Regions from separate parts of the Pseudomonas sp. P2S-1 genome, predicted to be linked through region 1. Evidence: predicted binding sites of a transcription regulator. Region 1 holds the regulator's gene; each other region holds the start of a gene.
The links. Region 1 encodes sigma-54, which starts transcription at its own class of promoters, with help from an activator protein. Its sites were predicted from a motif close to ANTGGCATNNANNTTGCTNT; they were not measured.
Positions count from the first base shown of each region.

Region 2: a site for sigma-54 is predicted at 3,464-3,483, ahead of glnA (type I glutamate--ammonia ligase). Genes of this name have one in related genera too.
Region 3: a site for sigma-54 is predicted at 1,828-1,847, ahead of AC2CQI_RS07720 (ammonium transporter). Genes of this name have one in related genera too.

Region 1 is NZ_CM170068.1:5,703,226-5,709,814, forward strand. Features, by position in the region: gene AC2CQI_RS25605 (HPr family phosphocarrier protein) at 1-251, opposite strand, end outside; gene rapZ (RNase adapter RapZ) at 272-1,126, opposite strand; gene ptsN (PTS IIA-like nitrogen regulatory protein PtsN) at 1,129-1,593, opposite strand; gene hpf (ribosome hibernation-promoting factor, HPF/YfiA family) at 1,606-1,914, opposite strand; gene AC2CQI_RS25625 (RNA polymerase factor sigma-54) at 1,996-3,489, opposite strand; gene lptB (LPS export ABC transporter ATP-binding protein) at 3,665-4,390, opposite strand; gene lptA (lipopolysaccharide transport periplasmic protein LptA) at 4,390-4,914, opposite strand; gene lptC (LPS export ABC transporter periplasmic protein LptC) at 4,901-5,473, opposite strand; gene AC2CQI_RS25645 (KdsC family phosphatase) at 5,482-6,003, opposite strand; gene AC2CQI_RS25650 (KpsF/GutQ family sugar-phosphate isomerase) at 6,003-6,589, opposite strand, start outside.
Region 2 is NZ_CM170068.1:4,937,083-4,943,671, reverse strand. Features, by position in the region: gene typA (translational GTPase TypA) at 1-1,678, opposite strand, end outside; gene thiI (tRNA uracil 4-sulfurtransferase ThiI) at 1,794-3,248, opposite strand; gene glnA (type I glutamate--ammonia ligase) at 3,579-4,985, shown strand; gene AC2CQI_RS22175 (cupin domain-containing protein) at 5,209-5,652, shown strand; gene glnL (nitrogen regulation protein NR(II)) at 5,947-6,589, shown strand, end outside.
Region 3 is NZ_CM170068.1:1,739,642-1,746,230, reverse strand. Features, by position in the region: gene AC2CQI_RS07725 (TonB-dependent siderophore receptor) at 1-1,512, opposite strand, end outside; gene AC2CQI_RS07720 (ammonium transporter) at 1,954-3,273, shown strand; gene AC2CQI_RS07715 (DMT family transporter) at 3,341-3,682, shown strand; gene AC2CQI_RS07710 (hypothetical protein) at 3,801-3,980, opposite strand; gene AC2CQI_RS07705 (ammonium transporter) at 3,992-5,350, opposite strand; partial or broken gene AC2CQI_RS07700 (methyl-accepting chemotaxis protein) at 5,542-5,715, opposite strand; partial or broken gene AC2CQI_RS07695 (PAS domain-containing protein) at 5,866-6,117, opposite strand; gene AC2CQI_RS07690 (trimethylamine N-oxide demethylase) at 6,578-6,589, opposite strand, start outside.

The DNA.
Region 1 (6,589 bases):
TTATTGATCAACTCCACCAACGCCTGAATCGCATCATTGTCCTGCTCGCCTTCCGCAAACAGGTGCACCGTCGTCCCTTTGCCCGCAGCCAGCATCATCACCGCCATGATGCTCTTGCCGTCGACCAGCTTGTCCGGCGCGCGTCCAACCTTGACCGCGCAGGGAAACTTGCCCGCCACGCCGACGAACTTGGCAGCCGCACGGGCATGCAGCCCCAGCTTGTTGATGATCTCGATTTCAATGGCGGGCATCGCGGGTGGGATCCTGTGGACTAGAGGTCGCGGTGGCGGACCTGGACGTTCTTCAATATGGGTTGCAGCAACTGGCCCAGGCGTTCGGTCAGGTAGACCGAACGATGGTGACCGCCCGTGCAGCCAATGGCAATGGTGACGTAGGCGCGATTGCTGGCAGCGAAGCGCGGCAACCATTTCAGCAGGTAGGACGAGATGTCCTGGAACATCTCTTCCACATCCGGCTGCGCAGCGAGGTATTCGATGACCGGCGCGTCCAGCCCGGAGTGCTCGCGCAGCTCAGGCTTCCAGTACGGATTCGGCAGGCAGCGCACGTCGAACACCACGTCGGCATCCACCGGCATGCCCCGCTTGAAACCGAAGGACTCCACCAGGAAGGCGGTCCCGGGTTCCGGCTGGTTGAGCAGGCGCAGCTTGATCGAATCACGCAGCTGATACAGGTTCAGGCTGGTGGTGTCGATCTTCAGGTCGGCCAGGTCGGCGATGGGGCCGAGCAGCTCGCTTTCGACCCGGATCGCTTCGCCGAGGGAGCGGTCCTGATTGGTCAGCGGGTGACGCCGGCGGGTCTCGGAAAAACGCTTGAGCAGGGTGTCTTCGTCGGCGTCCAGGTACAGCACGTCGCACTGGATATGCCGGGAGCGGGCCTCTTCGAGCAACTCGGGGAAGCGGCTCAGGTGGCTCGGCAGGTTGCGCGCGTCGATCGAGACCGCCACCCGCGGTTGCAGCAATTCGGTGTTGATCAGCGCGCTTTCCGCCAGTTGCGGAAGCAGACCGGCGGGGAGGTTGTCGATACAGTAGAAACCATTGTCTTCCAGGACATCGAGGGCGGTGCTTTTGCCGGATCCGGAACGGCCGCTGACAATGATCAGGCGCATGCTCAGGTCTCGTTCTGTGCGTCCAGGACAACCTGGTACAGGGCGGCACTGCTGTCGGCAGCCCGCAGCCTGTCGCGAACGTCCTTGCGGTCAAGCATGCTGGCAATCTGGCGCAGCAGCTCCAGGTGCGCATCGGTGGCGGCTTCCGGGACCAGCAGGACGAACAGCAGGTCGACCGGGGCGCCGTCGATGGCGTCGAAATCGATGGGGGCATCCAGGTGCAGCAGGGCGCTGACCGGGCTTGCGCAGCCCTTGAGGCGGCAGTGAGGAATGGCGATGCCGTTGCCGAAACCCGTGGAGCCGAGTTTTTCCCGGGCAATCAGGCTTTCGAACACTTCCTGTTTTTCCAGGCCGGGAACGTCCGTCCCGATCAGGTAGGCGATCTGTTCAAGTACGCGCTTTTTACTGCCGCCCGGCACGTTCACGAGGGAACGGCCGGGGGTCAGGATGGATTCAAGTCGGATCATGGATGAGGGGGATCAGCGGGCCGCTGCGCCTTGCAGCAGGCTTTGCTGTTTTTCCTTGTGTTTTTTCAGTTGGCGGTCGAGCTTGTCGGTCAAGGAGTCGATGGCGGCATACATGTCGGCGTCTTCGGCATTCGCCACCACCTCACCACCGGGGATCTGCAGGGTCGCCTCCACTTTCTGCTGGAGTTTCTCGACCTTCATGATGACCTGGACGTTGGTGATGCGATCGAAATGACCCTCCAGGCGCTTGAGCTTCTGCTCGACGTATTCACGAAGCGGAGGAGTGACTTCTACATGTTGTCCACTGATGTTGACTTGCATACTGCTTCTCCTTTATTGCCGTGCATAAAGAGGCAGGTGTTGCGCCTGCCACTGAATTGCGATGGCACATCTCAGGGAATGTCACATCAATCGCTTGCGTTCACTCGAAGGTGCAATGCCGAGGGACTCGCGGTACTTGGCGACGGTGCGACGTGCTACCTGGATGCCTTGTGCCTCCAGTAAACCAGCGATCTTGCTGTCACTCAATGGCTTTTTCTGATTTTCCGCAGCAACCAGTTTCTTGATGATCGCGCGAATGGCGGTGGAGGAGCATTCCCCCCCTTCGGAAGTGCTGACGTGGCTGGAGAAGAAGTACTTCAGCTCGTAGATTCCGCGAGGTGTGTGCATGTATTTCTGCGTGGTCACCCGGGAAATGGTCGACTCGTGCATGCCCACCGCTTCGGCGATGTCGTGCAGGACCAGCGGCTTCATGGCCTCGTCGCCATGGTCGAGGAAACCGCGCTGGTGCTCGACGATCTGGGTCGCCACCTTCATCAGGGTTTCATTGCGGCTTTGAAGGCTCTTGATGAACCAGCGCGCTTCCTGCAACTGGTTACGCATGAAGGTGTTGTCGGCGCTGGTGTCGGCGCGGCGGACGAAGCCGGCGTACTGCGGATTGACCCGCAGGCGTGGCACGGCTTCCTGGTTCAGCTCGACCAGCCAGCGCTCGTTGTCCTTGCGCACGATCACATCGGGCACCACGTACTCCGGCTCGCTGGATTCGATCTGCGAGCCAGGGCGCGGGTTGAGGCTCTGGACCAGTTCGATGACCTGGCGCAGTTCATCTTCCTTGAGCTTCATACGGCGCATCAGCTGGCTGTAGTCGCGGCTGCCGAGCAGGTCGATGTAGTCGCTGACCAGACGCTGCGCTTCGGTCATCCACGGCGTATTGCCAGGCAACTGGCGCAGTTGCAGCAACAGGCATTCGCCGAGGTTGCGTGCGCCGATGCCCGCGGGCTCGAACTGCTGGATGCGGTGCAGGACGGCTTCGATCTCGTCCAGTTCGATGTCCAGTTCGGGGTCGAAGGACTCGCAGATCTCTTCCAGGGTCTCGTCGAGATAGCCCTGGTTGTTGATGCAGTCGATCAGGGTGACGGCGATCAGCCGGTCGGTGTCCGACATCGGCGCCAGGTTGAGCTGCCAGAGCAGGTGGCTTTGCAGGCTCTCGCCGGCCGAAGTGCGGGTGGTGAAGTCCCACTCGTCGTCATCGTTGCTCGGCAGGCTGCTGGCGCTGGTCTGGTAGATGTCTTCCCAGGCGGTGTCGACTGGCAATTCGTTGGGGATGCGCTCGTTCCATTCGCCTTCCTCGAGGTTTTCCGCCGTCGGCGCGGATTGTTCGAAGCTGCTTTCCTGAGACTCGGCGACGGGCTTGCTCTCGGCGTTGTCGGCCATGGGGTCGCTGTTGTCGAAGTCGTCGCCGTCTTCCTGACGTTCGAGCATCGGATTGGACTCCAGGGCTTCCTGGATTTCCTGCTGCAGGTCCAGCGTGGAAAGCTGGAGCAGACGGATGGCCTGTTGCAACTGCGGGGTCATCGTCAGTTGCTGGCCCATTCTTAGGACGAGCGATGGTTTCATGGCTGGGGCTTTAGACCTTATTCGCCGGCGCGCATGCGCCATCTACTACACGGGCGCTGGGCGCCAATTTTAAGCAAGATATATGCCTGAAATTGTAGCGTTTGCCTAGAGCGCTGTAACAATTAAGCCGGGATAATGGCCTAATGCCAGCGCTCCGTCACTCCGGTATTGCGGCTTACAGGCGGAACTCGTGGCCGAGGTACACCTCTTTCACCAACTGGTTGGCCAGGATGGTTTCCGAGTCGCCTTCGGCGATCAGTTGGCCGTCGTTGACGATGTACGCGGTTTCGCAGATGTCCAGGGTTTCACGGACGTTGTGGTCGGTGATCAGGACGCCGATGCCCTTGGCCTTCAGATGATGGATGATCTGCTTGATGTCGCCGACCGAGATCGGGTCGACACCGGCGAAGGGTTCGTCGAGCAGGATGAACTTGGGCGCGGTGGCCAGGGCGCGGGCGATTTCAACGCGGCGGCGTTCACCACCGGACAGGCTCATGCCGAGGTTGTCGCGGATATGGCTGATGTGGAATTCCTGCAGGAGGCTTTCCAGCTCCTTGCGCCGGCCGTCGCTGTCCAGGTCCTTGCGGGTTTCCAGGATCGCCATGATGTTGTTGGCTACCGACAGCTTGCGGAAGATCGAGGCTTCCTGGGGCAGGTAGCCGATACCGGCACGGGCGCGGCCGTGCATCGGCTGGTTGCTGACATCCAGGTCGTCGATCAGCACGCGGCCCTGGTCCGCCTGGACCAGGCCGACGATCATGTAAAAGCAGGTGGTCTTGCCGGCGCCGTTGGGGCCGAGCAGGCCGACGATCTGCCCGCTGTCGATCGACAGGCTGACATCGCGCACGACTTGCCGGCTCTTGTAGCTCTTGGCCAGGTGCTGGGCTTTGAGGGTCGCCATTACTCGCCCTTCTTCTTCGGCTGGATCACCATGTCGATACGCTGGCGTGGCGTGGTGACGCCCGGTGCGCGACCGGCGGTAGCGACCTGAGTCTGGGTGTTGTAGACGATCTTCTCGCCTTCGGTGGTGTTGCCTTCGTTCACTACCTTGGCGTCATCGGTGAGGATGATGGTGTCTTTCTGGGCCTGGTACTGGATCTGCTTGGCCCAGCCTTGCATCTTGTCCGGCTTGGCGGCGGACTGCTGCTGCTCGAAGTAGGCGCGGGTACCCACCGACGTGACCACGTCGATATCGCCGTTGGCGGCGCGGGTCAGGGTCACGGTGTTGCCGGTGATCTTCATCGAACCTTGGGTGATGATCACGTCACCGGTGTAGGTGGCGATGCCTTTCTTGTCGTCCAGCTGGGCGTTGTCCGCCTGGATCCGGATAGGCTGCTCGCGATCGTTCGGCAGAGCCCAGGCGCTCGCGCTTCCCAGTGCCGCGCTCAGGCTGAGCAAATAGGGGAGGGTTTTAACGAGCCTCATACTGTCCTCTTACGTTGGACAGCAGGTCCATCCTGCCGTCTTTCAAATACGCTTTCATTCCCTTGCCCGTAGTCACGCCACCGGCGCCGTCGATTCTAACGTCTTGCTCGGTTTGCGCATATTGCTTCTGCGGGAATACCGTCATGCGGCTGGAGGTAATGATGGTGGTGCGATCCTTGTCGTCGGTGCGGGCGACCCGCACCGAATCGATCAGTTCCACCTCGGTACCGTCCGGATTGACTTCGCCGCGCTCGCTCTGCACGTGCCAGGGATACGCGGTGCCGCGATACATCTGCAGGTCCGGCTTGGTCAGCAGGGTGACCTCGCTGGCCTTGAGGTGCTCGACCTTGTCCGCAGTCATTTCATATTGCAGCTTGCCATCGGGCAGGAACTGCACACTGTGGGCATTGATCGCATAGTAGTCGATGGCACTTTCGTCGACCTGCGCCGCAGGCTGGTCGAGGAAGCGCTCGGGCACGATGTTCCAGTAGCCGATCGCCCCGAAAATCAGGGCGATCACGCCGAACAGCGCGATATTGCGGATCTTCTTGCTGAACATGACGTGCTCTACAGATAGTGGGCGTTTGCTGCTTCCAGGTTGCCCTGGGCTTGCAGGATCAGTTCGCAGAATTCACGGGCCGCGCCTTCGCCGCCGCGGGCCTGGGTCACGCCATGGGCATGCTGGCGGACGAACGCGGCAGCATTGGCGACCGCCATGCCCAGGCCGACCCGGCGGATTACCGGCAGGTCGGGCAGGTCATCGCCCAGGTAGGCGACTTCTTCATAGCTTAGGCCGAGCTGGGCGAGCAGTTCGTCCAGCACCACCAGCTTGTCTTCACGACCCTGGTACAGGTGCGGGATACCGAGGTTCTTCGCCCGGCGCTCGACCACCGGGGTCTTGCGCCCGCTGATGATTGCCGTGGTCACCCCGGAGTTCATCAGCATCTTGATGCCCTGGCCGTCGAGGGTGTTGAAGGTCTTGAACTCGCTGCCGTCCTCGAGGAAGTACAGGCGCCCGTCGGTGAGCACGCCGTCCACATCGAAAACCGCCAGCTTGATCGCTTTGCCGCGTTGCAACAGGGTATTCATCACATCACTCCGGCGCGCAGCAGATCGTGCATGTTCAAGGCGCCGACCGGACGGTCGGCCTTGTCGACGACGACCAGCGCGCTGATCTTGTGGTCTTCCATGATTTTCAGGGCCTCGGCGGCGAGCATTTCGGCGCGGGCGGTCTTGCCGTGCACGGTCATGACCTCTTCGATCAGGGTCTTGTGCACGTCGATGTTGCGGTCCAGGCTGCGGCGCAGGTCACCGTCGGTGAAGATCCCGGCCAGGCTGCCGTCGGCCTCGGCGACCACGGTCATGCCCAGGCCCTTGCGCGACATTTCCAGCAGTGCATCCTTGAGCAGGGTGCCGCGGGTCACTTGCGGCAGCTCGTCGCCGGCGTGCATCACGTTCTCCACCTTGAGCAGCAGACGGCGGCCGAGGGCACCGCCCGGGTGCGAGAAGGCGAAGTCTTCGGCAGTGAAACCGCGCGCTTCGAGCAGGGCGATGGCCAGGGCGTCGCCCAGCACCAGCGCGGCGGTGGTAGAGGAGGTCGGGGCCAGGTTCAGCGGGCAGGCTTCCTGGGCCACGCGGGCGTCCAGGTTGACTTCGGCGGCCTTGGCCAGCGGCG
Region 2 (6,589 bases), 770 kb from region 1:
GCGGAACCAGGGCGATGGTCTCGTCCTTGCCCGAAGCACGCATGTTGTCGAGCTTCTTGCCTTTGGTTGGGTTCACACCCAGGTCGTTGTCACGGCTGTTCAGACCAACGATCTGACCGTTGTAGATTTCCTGGCCGTGCTCGACGAACAGCTTGCCGCGCGCCTGCAGGGTTTCCAGGGAGTAGGTCAGGGCCTTGCCGGTCTCGACCGAAACCAGTACGCCGTTCAGGCGGCCGGACATGTGGCCGGACTTCATGGTGTCGTAGCGGTCGAAGATCGAGGTCAGGATGCCTGCACCGTTGGTCAGGGTCAGGAACTGGTTACGGAAACCGATCAGACCACGGGCTGGAATGTTGTACTCCAGACGTACACGACCCTTGCCATCCGGCGCCATGTTAGTCAGGTCGCCCTTACGCAGACCCATTTCTTCCATGACCTTGCCCTGGGATTCTTCAGGGATGTCGATGGTGACGTTTTCGAACGGTTCGTGCTTGGCACCGTTGACTTCGCGGATGATCACTTCAGGACGGCCTACAGCCATCTCGAAGCCTTCGCGACGCATGGTTTCGATCAGAACCGACAGATGCAGCTCACCACGGCCGGAAACCTTGAACTTGTCAGCCGAGTCGCCTTCTTCAACGCGCAGTGCAACGTTGTACAGCAGTTCCTTGTCCAGACGCTCCTTGATGTTACGGGAGGTCACGAACTTGCCTTCTTTACCGCAGAACGGCGAGTCGTTCACCTGGAAGGTCATGGAAACGGTCGGCTCGTCGACGGTCAGCGGCTTCATCGCTTCCACTGCGTCCGGGGAGCACAGGGTGTCGGAGATGAACAGCTCGTCGAAACCGCTGATGCAGACGATGTCGCCAGCCTGGGCTTCTTCGACGTCGATGCGGTGCAGGCCGTGGTGACCCATCAGCTTCAGGATACGACCGTTGCGGCGCTTGCCGTCGGTGTCGATGGCGACGACCGGGGTGTTCGGCTTGACGCGGCCACGGGCGATACGGCCAACGCCGATAACACCGAGGAAGCTGTTGTAGTCCAGAGCGGAGATCTGCATCTGGAACGGACCGTCACGGTCGACAGCCGGCGCAGGTACGTTGTCGATGATCGACTGGTACAGCGGGGTCATGTCTTCGGCCATTTCGGTGTGGTCCAGACCGGCGATGCCGTTCAGGGCCGAGGCGTAGACGACTTTGAAGTCCAGCTGTTCGTCGGTGGCACCGAGGTTGTCGAACAGGTCGAAGATCTGGTCCAGAACCCAGTCAGGACGCGCGCCCGGACGGTCGACCTTGTTGATCACGACGATCGGCTTCAGACCGGCTTCGAAGGCCTTCTTGGTCACGAAACGGGTTTGCGGCATAGGGCCGTCTTGAGCGTCGACCAGCAGCAGCACGGAGTCGACCATCGACATTACGCGCTCTACTTCGCCACCGAAGTCGGCGTGGCCGGGGGTGTCGACGATGTTGATGTGGTAGCCATTCCAGTTAATGGCGGTGTTTTTCGCCAGAATGGTAATACCGCGCTCTTTTTCCTGGTCGTTGGAGTCCATGACGCGCTCGTCGTTGAGCTCGTTACGCTCCAGGGTGCCGGACTGGCGCAGGAGTTTGTCGACCAGGGTGGTTTTACCATGGTCAACGTGGGCGATGATGGCGATGTTGCGCAGATTCTCAATCACTGTGTGTATCTCGATCTCAGGTATTCGGTGCCGCCGCCAGGGCAGCGGGTTTCAGTAAACGGAGCAGGAAATCCGGTCGGGAGGACGATGGCGGGAACGATCGCCATCGTGCTTCCTAGGCGGGGCGATAAACGCGCACATTGGCGTGTCCCTCACTGAGCAGGTGATGAGCATGCAGGCGGCTCATGACACCTTTATCGCAATAGAGCAAATACTGACGATTGCCATCCAGGTGCTTGAAGCGGCTGTTCAGTGCATAGAACGGCACGGCCTGGACTTCGATGCCGTCGAGCAGCAGAGGTTCGTCTTCCTGGGCATCCGGGTGACGGATGTCGATGACGATCTGGCCCGGCAGGGCCTCGGCCAGTTCTTCGACCTGGATGTCCTGGCCCAGTTCGTCGATCACGTGGTCGATGGAAATATAGCGGGCGCGCTCCAGGGCGCGGTCCAGCACTTCCATGTCGAACTGCTTTTCTTCGTGGTCGACGCGGTGGCGCTTGGCGCAGGTGGTCGGGTTCACCGAGATCACGCCGCAATATTCAGGCATGTGCTTGGCGAACTCGGCGGTGCCGATTTCGTTGGCCTGGTCGATGATGTCCTGCTTGTGGCTGGCCAGCAGCGGACGCAGTACCAGTTTCTCGGTGGCCGAGTCGATCACCGCAAGGTTCGGCAGGGTCTGGCTGGAGACCTGGGAAATGGCCTCGCCGGTAACCAGCGCATCGATTTCCAGACGGTCGGCAACCCGGGTCGCGGCGCGCAGCATCATGCGCTTGAGGGTCACGCCCATATAACTGTTGTCGACCTTGCCGAGGATCTCGCCGACCACTTCCTCGAATGGCACGCTGACGAACAGCACGCGCTGGCTGCTGCCGTACTTCTTCCACAGGTAGTGGGCGACTTCCATCACGCCCAGCTCGTGGGCACGGCCGCCAAGGTTGAAGAAGCAGAAGTGGGTCATCAGGCCGCGACGCATCATCTGGAAGGCGGCGACGGTGGAGTCGAAACCGCCGGACATCAGTACCAGGGTCTGCTCCAGCGCGCCCAGCGGGTAGCCGCCGATGCCCTTGTGCTGGTTGTGGATCACGTAGAGGCGCTTGTCGCGCACTTCGATACGCACTTCCACTTCCGGGTTGCGCAGGTCGATGCCGGCGGCGCCGCACTGCTGGCGCAGCTGGCTGCCGACGTAGCGGTCGACGTCCATCGAGGTGAAGTCGTGGTGGCCGCCGCGCTTGCAGCGCACGGCGAAGCGCTTGCCGGCCAGCAGGTGGCCGAAGTGGGTCTTGCACTTGGCGACGATATCGTCGAAATCACCCAGCGGGTATTCGTCGACCTGCAGGAAGTGCGCGATCCCCGGCATGCAGGTCAGGCGCTCGGTCATCTCGCGCAATACTTTCTCGTCCTCGATGCGGGTGACCACTTCGAGGTTGTCCCAGACGCCATCGACCTTGACCTCGGGGTCGAGCTCACGCAGCACGGCGCGGATGTTGCGGCCGAGCTGACGGATGAACCGCTTGCGGACCGGGCGGCCCTTGATGGTGATTTCTGGAAAGACTTTGACGATCAGTTTCATGGAAAACAGCGCGCGAGCGGCCAGCCGAAAAAGGGGGGCGCGGATTATAGCGGAAATTGCTCAAGGTTTGACCAACTTTTGTCCGAATGCTTTCTCGTGCATCAAGTTGGTGCATTTAGGCGATCTTGCGCACTCAAAGAGCGCAGAAAAAATCGACATTTCCTACAGAAAAGGCTGAAACGCGAGAAAACGGGGCATAAATCCCGTTTTCGGGCACTGGCATGCAATTTGCTCCCTTGTGAGGCAGGTTGCCTTGGTCGAGTATTCCGGCCCGGCATCACCCAAATTCAAGGGCTGCACAGGCAAGCTCTACCCCACCCGGAGGACACCATGTCGAAGTCGGTTCAACTCATCAAAGATCATGACGTTAAATGGATTGATCTGCGCTTCACTGACACCCGCGGCACTCAGCACCACGTCACCATGCCAGCCCGTGACGCGCTGGAAGACGACTTCTTCGAAGTCGGCAAGATGTTCGACGGTTCCTCCATCGCTGGCTGGAAAGGCATCGAAGCCTCCGACATGATCCTGATGCCGGTCGACGACACCGCCGTCCTGGACCCGTTCACCGAAGAGCCGACCCTGATCCTGGTCTGCGACATCATCGAGCCTTCCAGCATGCAAGGCTACGATCGCGACCCACGTGCGATCGCCAAGCGCGCCGAAGAGTACCTGAAGAGCACCGCCATCGGTGACACCGTCTTCGCCGGTCCGGAGCCAGAGTTCTTCATCTTCGACGAAGTGAAGTTCAAGTCCGACATCTCCGGCTCGATGTTCAAGATCTTCTCCGAGCAAGGCTCCTGGATGTCCGACCAGGACGTCGAAGGCGGCAACAAAGGCCACCGTCCAGGCGTCAAGGGCGGCTACTTCCCGGTTCCGCCGTTCGACCACGACCACGAAATCCGTACCGCCATGTGCAACGCACTGGAAGAGATGGGTCAGACCGTCGAAGTTCACCACCACGAAGTGGCGACTGCCGGCCAGAACGAAATCGGCGTCAAGTTCAACACCCTGGTGAAGAAGGCTGACGAAGTTCAGACCCTGAAATACGTCGTGCACAACGTTGCCGATGCCTACGGCCGCACCGCGACCTTCATGCCGAAGCCTCTGTACGGCGACAACGGCTCGGGCATGCACGTGCACATGTCGATCTGGAAAGAAGGCAAGAACACCTTCTCCGGCGAAGGCTATGCCGGCCTGTCCGACACCGCCCTGTACTTCATCGGCGGCATCATCAAGCACGGTAAGGCCCTGAACGGCTTCACCAACCCGTCGACCAACTCCTACAAGCGTCTGGTCCCAGGCTTCGAAGCTCCGGTCATGCTGGCCTACTCGGCGCGCAACCGTTCCGCCTCGATCCGCATTCCTTACGTCGGCAGCCCGAAAGCCCGCCGTATCGAAGCCCGCTTCCCGGATCCGGCTGCCAACCCGTACCTGGCCTTCGCTGCCCTGCTGATGGCCGGCCTGGACGGTATCCAGAACAAGATCCACCCAGGCGACGCAGCGGACAAGAACCTGTACGACCTGCCACCAGAAGAAGCCAAGGAAATCCCGCAAGTCTGCGGCAGCCTGAAAGAGGCCCTGGAAGAACTGGACAAAGGCCGTGCGTTCCTGACCAAGGGCGGCGTGTTCTCCGACGACTTCATCGATGCCTACATCGCGCTGAAATCCGAAGAAGAAATCAAGGTCCGCACCTTCGTACACCCACTGGAATACGAGCTGTACTACAGCTGCTAATTCTCCGCTGGGGAGCTGCAAGCTATAAGCTTCAAGCCACAAGAAAAGCAGACCACGCTGTTCCTGCTTTTCTCTTATGACTTGCAGCTTGAAGCTTGCGGCTCAACATGGAAAAGGCCTCCTTCGGGAGGCCTTTTTCGTACAGGCTTCAGCTCCAGGGCTGATAGTCCGGGATTTCCCCCTGCCCCATGCTGGTCCGCTCCCCACTCAGCGAGGCCACGTCATGCTCACACGTCTCTTTCTTCTCGGTTCGCTGGCGCTGATCAGCGCTTGCTCCAGCACTCCCGCCACCCAGCCCGTCGATGCACAGGTGCTGTTGCGCACCAGCACGGCCTGGGACGGCTCGCCCTACCCCGACTACCCCACCGGCAGTCCCGAACTCAGCCTGTTGAAGATCCGTATCGCACCCGATACCTCGCTCGACTGGCATCATCATCCCGCCCCCAATGCCGGCTATCTGCTCGCTGGCGACCTGCGCGTCGAAACCCGCGACGGCCGCGAGAAACACCTGCGGGCCGGCGAGGCCCTGGCGGAGCTGACCGGCATCGTCCATCGCGGCCACAGCGGCAGCCGCGGCGCCGAGCTGATCGTGTTTTATGCAGGGAGCCCGGGCCTTCCTCTTTCCGTGATCGCGGTGGAAGAAGAGCAGGCGTTGCCTGCACGTTGATCCACACCCAGTCACGTCCGTGGCAGGCAAGCAGCATCTTTCACTCTATGCTTCATCTTGGTGCGTAAACTGGCATTCCGGGGAATAATCCAGCCCATTTTGGGTCACAAATTCTTGCAATTCCGGACTTTGTAGGCCTTTTTCGGGCAGATTCAGGGGTTTCCCCGGAGATTCCGCTTCTTTTCGGAGCCTTGGTTTGCTTTTTGCATTTTCCTCGGATCAGCGAATGACCAGCGTTCGCGCCCCTGGCCGTTGCCGGGTCCGACATGTGCCAAAAGAGGTCAAAGACGCCACATGACCATCAGCGATGCACTGCACCGACTACTACTGGACAACCTGACCACCGCCACCATCCTGCTCAACGCCGAATTGCGCCTTGAGTACATGAACCCGGCGGCGGAGATGCTCCTGGCCATCAGCGGCCAGCGCAGCCATGGGCAATTCATCAGCGAACTCTTCACCGAGTCCAGCGAGGCCCTGAACTCCCTGCGCCAGGCGGTGGAGCACGCCCACCCCTTTACCAAGCGCGAGGCCCAGCTCACCTCGCTGACCGGGCAAAGCCTGACCGTCGACTACGCCGTCACGCCGATCCTCAGCAACGGCCGCACCCTGTTGCTGCTCGAAGTGCATCCCCGCGACCGCCTGCTTCGCATCACCAAGGAAGAGGCCCAGCTGTCCAAGCAGGAAACCACCAAGATGCTGGTGCGCGGCATGGCCCACGAGATCAAGAACCCGCTGGGCGGGATTCGCGGTGCCGCCCAGTTGCTGGCCCGCGAGCTGCCCGACGAGGGGCTCAAGGACTACACCAACGTCATCATCGAAGAGGCCGACCGCCTGCGTAACCTGGTCGATCGCATGCTTGGCTCGAACAAGCTGCCGCTGCTGGCCCTGACCAACGTCCACGAAGTGCTCGAGCGGGTCTGCAGCCTGGTCGAGG
Region 3 (6,589 bases), 2.6 Mb from region 1:
ACCGGCACCGTCACGGCTGGCACCGCTGTTGGGCTTGAAGGAGCGGGCGGTGTTGGCGTAGACGGCCACGGTGTCGGTCAGGTCATAGAGCAGGCCGAAGCGCGGGGTTACCGCATTGTGCGACGCGTCCCAGTCGGTGCTGCCCGGCAGCAGGTTGTCGTACTCGTGCTCGAAGCGCTCCACGCGCAAGCCGGCCAAGGCCTTGAGGCGCTCCGTCAAGGCCACCTGGTCCTGGATGAAGAAGGCCCAGGTCTTGAGGTTTTCCTGGTCATGGGTGGTGGTGCGGGTCAGGGCGGGACGTGGCTGGCCGAGGACCGGGTTGTAGATGTCGATCGGGTAGGTGCCGTTGGCGGCCGAAGAACGCATGATGATCGAGTTGTAGTCGTAGTCTTCGTATTCCACGCCGGTCAGCAGCGTGTGGCTGAAGGCACCGGTATCGAAGTGGCCGGTGAGGTTCAACTGATAGTCACGGTCGGTCCATTCCAGCCGGCGCCAGTTGAAGTTGCGCTGCAGGGTACGACCGTCCGCCGGGGCGCCGTTGGCCTCCACCGCATTGCCGTCCAGCGAGCCGTCGAGGTACTGGAAACCACCGCCCAGGGTCCAGTTGTCATTGAGCATATGCTCGAAGCGCACCTGGGCCATGTCGTTGTCGTTGTGCAGCAGGTTGTCGCTGCCTTTCTCCCAGATATTGGTGTCCCGTGAGGCGCTGCCTTTCTGCGTGGTGTAGCGGGTCAGGCCGCGGTCCAGCGGGTGGTTGTTGCGCATGAAATCGCCTTCGAACACGATCTTCGTCGCATCGTTGACCTGCCAGCTGAGCACCGGCGCCACTTCGTAGCGCTCGCTTTCCACGTCGTCACGGAAGCTCTCGCCACCTTCGCCGAGCAGGTTCAAACGGTACGCCAGGCTGCCGTCCTGGTTCAGCGGGCCGCTGGCATCGAGGGTGCCGCGGTGCATGCCCTGGTCATCGAACTGGCTGCCGACGGTGACTTTCGATTCCGGCAGCGGCTGCTTGGTCACCACGTTGAAGGTACCGCCGGGATCGCCACGGCCATACAGGCTGGTGGCCGGACCGCGGATCACTTCCAGGCGCTCGACGCTGGCCGCGTCCGGGGCATTGGGGTAGCCGCGGTTCATCGGGAAACCGTTGCGGTAGTACTCGCCGGTGGTGAAGCCGCGCACAGTCACGGTGGTCAGGCCCTGGCCGCCGAAGTTGTTGGCCCGGCCAACGCCGCCGGCATAGTCCAGAGCATCCTGCAGGCAGGTCGAGCCGGTATCTTCCAGCACCGCCTTGGGCACTACGCTGACCGATTGCGGCGTCTCGTGCAGGGCGGTGTCGGTGCGCGTCGCGCTGGCGGAACGGGTTGCCTTGTAGCCCTGCACCGGGCCATCGGCACGCTCGTAGTCGGCACTGTCGTTGATGTTCACGGCTTCCAGCTGGAGGCTCGGTTCGGCCGCAAGGGCCAGGGCAGGGACGGCGTGGAGCAGGCAGAGCGAGACGATGGTACGGCGCATCGGCGTAGGAATCCTGACGGAATTTGTAGGACAAGGGAAAAATGCGCGCGGATAGTATCTGCGACTACTTCTTGTTTGCAATCACTTTATCAGTTGATGGTATGCCAGAAATCTTGATGAATCGGACAGGAAAACCCCCGGAACAGAGGGCTTTTGCCCTAAGCACCAAACTGGTGAGTTCTGTATTGGTTTTGCACTAAAAGAAATTTAATTTCCTGAGGGGAATTGACTAGCCGGGCGCTGCTACTGATTTTTTCCTACAACAAACACCCATGTTTTCAAGCGATTGCGACAAGTTCGCGGTGATTTTCCGAACTTGGCAAGGCGCTTGCGTTGCCTCCCTGGCTATCACACAGCTGCGGTGCGCCGCAGCGACAATGAATGCCGGCCCGCCCAGCAAATGCGGCCACCGGCATCCCCATCGATTGGAGGCAGTGGGCAATGATCCGGTATTCACCTGTGGTCCGCGGTACCTTGGGCCTTTCCCTGATGTTGGGCGCGACGGCGGCATTCGCCGAGGACGCGCCGGCGGCCATCGACAGCGGCGACACCGCCTTCGTGGCCCTGTGTTCGCTGGTGGTGCTGTTGATGATGTTGCCCGGGCTTGCCCTGTTCTACGGCGGCATGGCACGCAGCAAGAACGTGTTGTCGATCCTCATGCAGGTGTTCTGCACCGCGTCCCTGGCGGCGGTGCTGTTCGCCCTCTATGGCTACAGCCTGACCTTTACCGATGGCGGCTCGTTGCAGTCCTTTATCGGCGGCCTGGACAAGCTGTTCCTGCGTGGCGTGAGCAAGGACTCGATCACCGGGACCATCCCCGAGTACCTGTACTTCCTGTTCATGCTGCTATTCGCCGCGATCACCCCGGCGATCATCGTCGGTGCCTTCGCCGAGCGCATGAAGTTCTCGGCGGTGATGGTCTTCATGGCCTTCTGGCTGACCCTCAACTACCTGCCCATGGCCCATATGGGCTGGGGTGGCGGCTGGGTGTTCAACCTCGGCGTGCAGGACTTCGCCGGCGGCAACGTGGTGCACCTCAACGTCGGCATCGCCGCCCTGGTCGGTGCCTGGATGCTCGGCCGCCGCCGCGGTTTCGGCACCCAGGCCCTGGCCCCGCACAACATGACCATGACCTACACCGGCGGTTGCATGCTCTGGGTCGGCTGGCTCGGTTTCTGCGGCGGTTGTGCCCTGGCGGCCAGCGGCTTCGCCATGCTGGTGATGGTCAACACCATGCTTGCCAGCTGTGCCGGCGCCCTGGGCTGGCTGATCGTCGAATGGCAATACCGTGGGCGTCCGAGCCTGTTCGGCGCAATTTCCGGGGCGATTGCCGGCCTGGTGGCGATCACCCCGGCCTGCGGTTTCGTCGGGCCGATGGGTGCCATTTTGCTGGGCTTTATCGCCGGTCCGGTGTGCGTCTGGTCGGTGGACAAGCTCAAGCCTATGATCGGCCTGGACGATGCTTTCGACGTCTTCGGCGTGCATGGCGTGGCCGGGATCCTCGGCGGCCTGCTGACCCCGGTGTTCGCCCTCACCGCCATCGGTGGCCAGGGCTTCGCCGAAGGGCGCGGGCTGATGGAGCAGTTGATGGTCAATGGCGGGGCGATCCTGTTCAGCATCGTCTTCTCGGCGCTCAGCAGCTGGATCGCCTTCAAGATCGCCGGCGCGCTCTGCGGCGGGCTGCGGGTGGATGAAGAGTCCGAGGTGGATGGCCTCGACCTCTCCGCTCACGGCGAGGTGGGATACAAGTATTCCAACTGATCCCTGAGGGAAAACAGCGCCGGCGCCTTGTGCCGGCGTTTGCATTTGTCGTGAAAGGAGAAGGGCAGTGGGCTGGTTGAATGGATGGACGTATCTGCTGGCGGCCGGGGCGTGCGAGGTGCTGTATGCCTCGATCATTCCCAGGACCGATGGCTTCACCCGGTTATGGCCGAGCCTGTACTGCGGGGTGTTCCTGGCCTTGAGCATCTACCTGCTGAGCCTGTCGGTCAGGGAGCTGCCGCTGGGGCTGGCCTATGCGGTGTGGGTGGGCATCGGGACGCTGGGGACGGTGATCTACGGGAGCATGTTTCTCGGGGAATCGCTGGGGGTGTTGAAGGGGGTGTGTTTGCTGATGATTGTCGGCGGGATTGTCGGGTTGAAGCTGGTGGGGGATGGGCAGGTGGCCTGACTCTGTCGGGATCGACGCGGACCCTGTGGGAGCGGGTTCACCCGCGATTACGATGGTGGGTTCGCTATCGCAATCGCGGGTGAACCCGCTCCCACAGGGTCCGCGTCGTTTTGTAGCTTTACTTCAGCTTCGGTAGTTCTTCATCCGGCATCGCATAGCTGTGCTTCTCATGCACGAACGTAGTGACCAGCGCATACAGCGTGGCCGCGATCACCACCACGGTGATCACCCCCAGCACCGCAGGCTTGTCGGCAAAGGTGAATACGGCGCTGGCGCCTTCATAGGTACTGATGCTCATCCCGGTTCTCCTCAGACAGTGGCTTTGCTTTCAGCGATCATCACCGGCTTGGCTTTCACCGGCTCACCATAGATCCCGCTCCATTCCGGATAGGCCTGGGCCGGTACCTCGGTCAGGTCCAGGCCACGCTCTTCGGCATGCGCCGGCACCCGCAGCACGCCGGCCTTTTTCAGCGCCCAGGACACCAGGTAGCCCGGAATGAAGCCGAGCGAAGCCATGACCAGCGCGCCGCCCAATTGCCCCATGAAGCTGATCTCGGCCATGCCGTTCATGTTCGGGTAGCCGGAGAGGAACACCCCGCTGATCACCAGCCCGGCAAAGCCGCCAAACCCGTGCACGGCAAAGGCGCCCACGGCATCGTCGAGGCGGAATTTCAGCAGCAGGTTGTTGACCAGCGGCGCCACGGCGGCCACGCCCATGCCGATCAGGTAGGCCAGGCCGGGGTGGTAGAGGTCCAGGCCCGGGGCCACGGAGATGATCCCCACCAGCCCGCCGGACATCATCCAGTACGGCTCGCGACTGGTCAGGTAGGCACCGATCAGGCCGCCGGCAAAGCCCATCAGGGTGTTGAAGGCGAAGGCGGAGAGGGTGGTGGGCTGGCCGTAGATATTGATCCACTGCGCCCCCGAGCTGTAGATGATGCAGCCACCCAGGAAGCCGAAGAAGCCGACGATGATCAGCATCAGCCCGACCACGCTCATCGGCATGCTATGGCCGACAATGGCGTTGGCGCTGCCGTCCGGGTTGAAGCGGCCGATCCGCGCGCCGAGGTTGATCACCACGGCCAGGGCGAAGAAGCCGGCGATCATGTGCACCACGCCTGCGGCGCCGACGTCGTGGTAGCCCCACTTGACCGTCAGCCAGCCCTCCGGGTGCCAGCCCCAGGCCGCGCCGAACAGCCACAGTACCGAGCCGAGGAGGATGGTCATGATGATGAAGGCGCTCATCCGCGCCCGCTCGATGATCGCCCCGGACAGGATCGAACCGGTGGTGGCGGCGAACAGGGCGAAGGCGCCCCAGAAAATGCCGGTGGCGTTGTCCTTGATGTTCGGGCCCATGACCTGGCTCCACGGCATGGCCGCGCTGAGGGCGTCCATGCGCGGCACCAGGCCGTCGGGGAAGGCGTTGTAGATGGCCCAGCCGAACAGGAAGAAGGTGGGGACGATGAAGCCGAAGGCGAGGATGTTCTTGACCCCGGCAGCGAGAGCGTTCTTCAGGCGCGAGGCGCCGATTTCATAGGAGAGGAACCCGGCATGGATCAGGATCATCAAGGCGATGCACCACCAGTAGAAGATCTCCATGTTCAGGGTGTTGGTCATTTCGATCAGACCCTTCAGTTCCTCCAGGGTCGGGGCTTTCTGTTCTTCCATCACTCGATCCTCGATGCAGATGCTTTTGGAATGTTGTGGTGGGCAGAGGGAAGTGGACTGCTTGCCTTTGAAGGCTTTTGTTTTTATGTGTTCTTGAGGGCCTCATCGCTGGCAAGCCAGCTCCCACAGGGTTCGCGGCGCATGCAATACCTGTGGGAGCTGGCTTGCCAGCGATAGCGGTCTCAGGATTGCAACATGTTCTGGATCTGCTGCACTGACTCCTGCGTCCTGCGCGCCAGGTTGCGCACTTCATCCGCCACCACCGCAAACCCCCGGCCGCCTTCCCCGGCCCGGGCTGCCTCGATGGCCGCATTCAACGCCAGCAGATTGGTCTGCTCGGCAATCCCGCGGATCACCCCGGCGACCTGGGCGATCTGCCCGTAGGTGGCCTGGATGCTCGCCTGCTCGCGATCATGCAGGCTCGCCGCAGTCTTCTCGTCGCTGATCTCGCGCACCGCCCCGGTCACCCAGGTCAGCCGCCCCTTGGCATCCCGCAAACAGCGCCCGCGCTCGCGGAACCACACCTCGCCACGGGTCTTGTGGCGCATGCGGTATTCCACGGCATAGAACCCATCACCAGCGCTGTCGACCATCGAGGCATTGAAGGCCTTCATCACATTCTTCAGGTCATCGGCATTGACCACGCCGAAGTAGCTGTCCCAGCCATCGGGGAACTCGTCGCGGCCATAGCCGATCAGGGCGCGAAACTGTTCGGACCAGCGAATCACATTGTGCGGATGGTCCGGGTCGCCATTGACCACGTTCATCGCCCAGCAACCCTCGGTGAGGGTGCGCTGGGTCAGCTCCCAGACCTGTCGGTCTTCATCCCAGCGCTCGCGCTCGGCATTCAATACCTGCAACTGCTGGGCAACCGCATCGCGTTCCGCAGTCAGCTGCTGCACCCGCGCATCGGCCTCGGCCAGGCGCCGTTGCAGCGCATCCAGCTCATCCGCGGTGCACGGCGGTGTTACATAACCCTCGGCCTGCTGGCGAATCCGTTGCAGTTCGCCCCAGTCCCTTTGCAGATGTTCCAGGTTGCCGAGCAGCCGCGGCTGGCGCTGCAATACGGGTGAATGGCCCGTAACAGAGCCATTGCGGGAAAGTTGTTCGAGCCACTGGCTGAGCTCGTTGGCCAGGTCGCTGGACGCTTTGCTGAACCACATCGTCAGGTTCTCCATGCAAAAGGGACAATCCCTGTCCCGGTTACCTGCAATTTCCCATCCAGTTTCACGAACGTAC